2 regions of the Blastococcus sp. SYSU DS0616 genome follow, and region 1 is predicted to be linked to the other one. Evidence: riboswitches for the same ligand, from Rfam matches in the RefSeq annotation. Region 1 holds a riboswitch; the other holds the start of a gene.
What was found. A riboswitch is a leader RNA that binds a small molecule or an ion and turns the genes downstream of it on or off. The one in region 1 is predicted to bind S-adenosylmethionine.

Region 1 (2,911 bases):
TGTCGGTGGAGCTGCGCCGGCAGTTCAAGCGCCGCCGCACGATCGGCGTGTTCGCGCTCATGGTGGCGCTCCCGCTGGTGCTCATCGCCGCCCTCCAGCTGGGCGCCAGCGAGGAGGCGGCGGAGAACAACCGGATCAACCTGGTCGACGTCGCGACGGCGAGCGGGCTGAACTTCACCCTGTTCGTGCTGTTCGCGACGACCAGCTTCTTCCTCGTGGTGGTCTACGCGCTCTTCTTCGGCGACACCGTGGCCGTCGAGGCGCAGTGGGGCTCGTTGCGGTACGCCCTGGCCACGCCGATCCCGCGGATGCGGCTGCTGCGGCAGAAGTGGCTGGCCGCCCTCGTGCAGTCGGTGGCGGCGCTGCTCACGCTCGCCGCGGTCGCGGTGGTCGCCGGTGGGATCGCGTTCGGCTTCGACGACATCCGGACGCCGGTCGGGGTGGGGATCGACCAGGGCGAGGGCATGCTGCGGCTGGCCGGGATGCTCGGCTACCTGGCCATCCACCTGCTCGTCGTCGGCGCGCTGGCGTTCTGGTTCTCCACGATCACCGACGCACCGTTGGCGGCGGTCGGGGGCGCGGTGTTCACGATGTTCGTCTTCGCCATCCTCGACCAGGTGGAGCAGCTCGGGTCGATCCGCGACTGGTTCCCGACGGCGGAGGAGTTCGCCTGGACCGACCTGCTGCAGACGCCGGTCGACGACGGCGACCTGTTCCGCGGCGTGATCCAGTCGCTGGTCTACATCGCCGTCTTCACGGCGCTCGGCTTCCGCCACTTCGCCCGCCGCGACGTCACCAGCTGACCCCCTGCCCGCGGGGCCGTCGCCGACGTAGCTTGTCCTGCATGAGCGGACTGTGGGGTCTCGTGGCCGGGGTCGTCTGCTTCGTCGTCCTGCTCCTGCTGTTGCCACTGCTCGGCGCGATCGGCTCCGTCGAGCTGGTGGTCATCGTGCTGGTGGCCGTCCTCGTCGGTGTGCTGGTCGCCGGACGGTCCCGTTCGGGGAGCGGCGGGAGCAGCTGAGCGCTCACAGGGACGCGCGTACCGCCTGGGCCCAGCCCTCGCCCATGGGAGCATCGGTGACGGTCGCGTTGGGGACGGCGGACAGCAGCTCGGCCATCCCGTCGACGGCGCCCCCGTTCGCGGTGATCCACAGCCGGCCCACCGCGGGCGCCATGTCCAGGTCGCTGACGCTGTCCCCGATCGCGACGGCGTCAGCGGGGGAGAGGCCGCGCCGCTCCAGGTCCCAGGCGATCGCCGCGCCCTTGGAGATGCCGCGCGGCATCAGGTGGTAGACCCGCGGCGCGGCGTCGTCGGCCAGCCCGAACCGGGGCGACGCGGGGATCGCGCCGTTGTCCTTGAGCGTCAGCCAGCCGGCGCCCCGCTCGGCCAGCCACGCGTCGACCGACAGCGGGTCGACCCGTCCGCGCAGCAGCGCATCGGTGGCGTGCGTCGCGTGCCAGGGGGAGTGCCACTCCAGCCGCCCCGGGTGCGCGGCGATCAGCTCCTCGACGACGCCGAGCTCGGCCATCACCTCCATCGGCGTGCGGTCGCCGTACTCCTCGGGCAGCGCGCCGCGCAGGCGGTGGGTGGTCCGCCCGGATCCCCAGCCGATCGTGGCGCCCAGTTCGGCGATGGCGCCGTCGGCGGCGAAGATCCGCGCGGCCTCCACCACCTGCTCGTACGTCCGGCCGCTGACCAGCACCAACGCCACTCCGGCGCGGTGCAGGTCGAGCAGTGCGGCGGCCGGCCCGTCGGTCAGCTCCCGCCCGGCCGTGTGCCAGAAGGAGCCCCGCGGCCCCACCATCGTGCCGTCGAGGTCGGTGTAGACGACGCGCGCGCTCACCAGGCCATCCTGTCCGGCCGCTGGGCCCGGCTCGCGACTGGGTACAGTTCACGCCGTTCACTCATCCAGAGGGGCAGAGGGACACGGCCCGACGAAGCCCCGGCAACCGCCGCCTGCGCGCACGTGCAGCGGGAGGTGCCAATTCCGTCCCGCGCGGCTCGACGGCCCGCCGCGGGGAAGATGAGGAGGTAGTCGTCGCATGACCCTCACCGCTCCCGGATCCGTCCAGGCCGACTCCAGCGCCGGTGGCCCCGTGCCCCCGTGTCCCGCCCGCGGGCTCGTCTGCCGCAACTGCGGCGCCACGTTCGGGCTCATCGCCGAGCACGCCTGCGCCGAGTGCTTCGGCCCCCTGGAGGTCGACTACGACCCCGAGCTGATGAAGGCGGTCACCCGCGAGCAGATCGAGGCCGGGCCGCAGAACATCTGGCGCTACGTGGCCCTCCTGCCGGTGGGTCAGCACCCGGCCGACCGCGTCTCGCTGGACCCGGGCATGACCCCGCTGGTCCGCGCCGACCGGCTCGCCGCCGAGCTCGGCCTCACCGGCGGGCTGTGGGTGAAGGACGACTCGGCCAACCCCACCCACTCCTTCAAGGACCGCGTGGTCAGCCTCGCCGCGACCGCCGCCAAGGGGCTCGGGTACACGAAGATCGCCGCCGCCTCCACCGGCAACCTGGCCAACTCGGTCGCCGCGCACGCCGCCCGCGTCGGCCTGCCGTCGTTCGTCTTCATCCCGAGCGACCTGGAGCCCGGCAAGGTCGTCCAGTCCGCCGTCTACGGCCAGACCCTGGTCGCCGTCGACGGCTCCTACGACGACGTCAACCGGCTGACCAGCGAGCTCGCCGAGACCGACGAGTTCGAGGACACCGCCTTCGTCAACCAGAACGTGCGGCCCTACTACGCCGAGGGCTCCAAGACGATGGGCTACGAGATCGCCGAGCAGCTCGGCTGGCGGATCCCGGCCCAGGTCGTCATCCCCATGGCGTCGGGGTCGCTGCTCACCAAGGTGGACAAGGCCTTCCGCGAGCTCACCGCCGCGGGCATCGTCGAGGCGACCGAGTGGACGATCT
Region 2 (2,911 bases), on a different contig from region 1:
GTGGGCGACAAGATCACCGACCGGATCGACCGGAACTCCACCGGCGGGGACGCGCTGGTCCGGTCGGAGGCGGCCAAGCACCGCCACTCGCTGACCCAGGTGCTCACCTGGGCGGCGGTCGTGCTCATCTACTCGATCTCGGTCTTCTTCATCCTCGACCGGCTCGGCATCCCGGTGACCGGCCTGGTCGCGCCTGCCACGGTGCTCGGCGTGGGCCTGGGCTTCGGCGCCCAGCGCATCGTCGGTGACGTGCTGGCCGGCTTCTTCATCATCACCGAGCGCCAGTACGGGTTCGGCGACGTCGTCTCCATCCAGGTCGTGGGCGGTGGCGACCCGGCGAACGGCACCGTCGAGGACGTCACCCTGCGCGTCACGCGGGTGCGCTCGCCCAACGGCGAGGTCGTGACCGTGCCCAACGGCCAGATCGTCAAGGTCGTGAACCTGTCCCGCGACTGGGCGCGCGCCGTCGTCGACGTGCCGGTGCCGACCACGGTGGACGTGAACCGGGCCAACGAGATCCTGCGGGAGGTGGGCCGGGAGGCGTTCCGGGACCCGGCGATGCGGCCGCTGCTGCTCGACCCGCCCACGGTCATGGGGGTGGAGACCCTCGGCCTGGACGAGGTGAACGTACGGGTGGTCGCCCGCACGCTCCCCGGCAAGCAGTTCGAGGTCGGCCGCGACCTGCGGGCGCGCATCGTCCAGGCCTTCCGCAGCCAGGGCATGCAGGTGCCGCAGCCCACCACCTCGGTCGCGGCGCGGGACGGCGCGACCGCCGTCCAGGAGGAGGTTTCGTGACCGCCCCCGACGAGCGCCGCGACCCGACCGACGCCACCGCCCGGGCCTCCGACGAACCCGTCGTCAGCACGGCGCCCGCCGCCGCGGCCGCCGATGCCGGGGCGCCCACCGGCACGACCGCGGCGCCGCGCCACCGCTGGTGGTCGGCCGTGCCCAAGCACCTGGGCCGGGCGCGCACCTCCACGGTCGTGCTCGCCGTGCTGTTCGTCTCCGTCTTCGCGCTGTACCTCAACGTCAAGCCGCCGGCCCCCGGCGAGCCGGACACCCGGGGCCAGGTCACCGAGCAGGCCGAGGAGACCGAGCCGGTCACCACCGAGGAGACGGAGCCGACGACCACCGAGGAGACGGAGCCGGCCCCGACGACGACGTCCCGGCCCAGCACCCCGACGACCGACTCGCCGTCCCCGACCACCGAGCCGACCACGACGGCTCCGGAGACCACCGGACCGGAGCCGACCGGCGACACGGGGGGCACCGGCGACGAGACGGACCCCGCCTCCCCGACCGGGTGACCGACGGGGCCGGTGTTTCACGTGGGACATCCGTCCCGCCACGGGGGCGGCGCGCACTCCCCTGCGGCGCGTCCTAGGATCACCTCGGCTCCTGAGAGGCAGCGCGAAGCACCTGGCTGGCTGCCCGGCAACCTCTACTCCGTCTGAGGTGCTCCAGGGGAAGAGCCGGCCGGGAGGCGCCCGCCCCCCGGCAAGGACGGAGCTCCCGTGCGCCGCGGGTCTCCGCGAGCGAGAGGAGACGGCGCATGACCGACCCGCAGAGCTGGAGCTTCGAGACCCGGCAGATCCACGCCGGCACGAGCCCGGACCCGGCCACCGGTGCCCGGGCACTGCCCATCTACGCGACGACGGCCTACCAGTTCCGCGACACCCAGCACGCCGCGGACCTGTTCGCGCTGGCCGAGATGGGCAACATCTACACGCGGATCATGAACCCGACGCAGGACGCGCTGGAGCAGCGCGTCGCGTCGCTGGAGGGCGGCGTCGCCGCGCTCGCCGTCGCCTCCGGGCAGGCCGCGGAGACCCTGGCGATCCTCAACCTCGCCGAGGCCGGCGACCACATCGTGGCGTCCGCCTCGCTCTACGGCGGCACCTACAACCTGCTGCACCACTCGCTGCCGAAGATGGGCATCACCGTCTCCTTCGTCGAGGACCCCGACGACCCGAAGAACTGGCAGTCCCTCGTCCAGGAGAACACCCGGGCGTTCTTCGCCGAGTCGATCGGCAACCCGAAGGGCGACATCCTCGACATCGAGACCGTCGCCGGTGTCGCCCACCGCAACGGCGTCCCGCTGATCGTCGACAACACCATCGCGACGCCGTACCTGATCCGCCCGCTGGAGTTCGGCGCCGACGTCGTCGTCCACTCGGCCACCAAGTACCTCGGCGGCCACGGGACCGTCATCGCCGGGCTCATCGTCGACGGCGGCACGTTCGACTGGACCGGCGGCCGGCACCCGATGTTCACCACCGCCGACCCGACGTACCACGGGGTCGTCTACGCCGACCTCGGCGCGCCGGCGTTCGCGCTCAAGGCCCGGGTGCAGCTGCTGCGCGACCTGGGGCCCGCGGTCTCCCCGTTCAACGCCTTCCTCGTGGTGCAGGGCATCGAGACGCTGTCGCTGCGCATGGAGCGGCACGTCGCCAACGCGCAGCGGGTGGCCGAGTTCCTCGAGGCCCACGACGCCGTCGAGCGGGTGAACTACCCGGGGCTGCCCTCCTCGCCGTGGCACGCCGCGCAGCAGAAGTACGCGCCGAAGGGCGCCGGCGCCGTCCTCACCTTCGAGCTGCACGGCGGCGTCGAGGCCGGCAAGCGGTTCGTGGAGGCGCTGGAGCTGCACAGCCACGTCGCCAACATCGGCGACGTGCGCAGCCTGGTCATCCACCCCGCCTCCACGACGCACTCCCAGCTCACCCCCGAGGAGCAGCTGACCACCGGGGTCACGCCGGGTCTGGTGCGCCTCGCCGTCGGCCTGGAGGGCATCGAGGACATCCTCGCCGACCTGGAGGCCGGGTTCCGCGCCGCCAAGTCGGCCTGACGGTGGGCGGGTGGGTCGAGGGCGACCCGGCGGGCGACCGCCGGTTCCTCGACCTGCCCGGCCCGT

Region 2: another riboswitch for S-adenosylmethionine. It lies ahead of ACI79K_RS10090 (bifunctional o-acetylhomoserine/o-acetylserine sulfhydrylase); the one in region 1 lies ahead of thrC (threonine synthase).

Annotation. Positions count from the first base shown of each region.
Region 1 is NZ_JBJHAJ010000004.1:148,889-151,799, forward strand. It holds gene ACI79K_RS04555 (ABC transporter permease) at 1-803, shown strand, start outside; gene ACI79K_RS04560 (hypothetical protein) at 845-1,021, shown strand; gene ACI79K_RS04565 (HAD family hydrolase) at 1,026-1,844, opposite strand; SAM riboswitch class I at 1,903-2,031, shown strand; gene thrC (threonine synthase) at 2,044-2,911, shown strand, end outside.
Region 2 is NZ_JBJHAJ010000011.1:2,729-5,639, forward strand. It holds gene ACI79K_RS10080 (mechanosensitive ion channel family protein) at 1-795, shown strand, start outside; gene ACI79K_RS10085 (hypothetical protein) at 792-1,307, shown strand; SAM riboswitch class IV at 1,395-1,510, shown strand; gene ACI79K_RS10090 (bifunctional o-acetylhomoserine/o-acetylserine sulfhydrylase) at 1,553-2,845, shown strand; gene metX (homoserine O-acetyltransferase MetX) at 2,848-2,911, shown strand, end outside.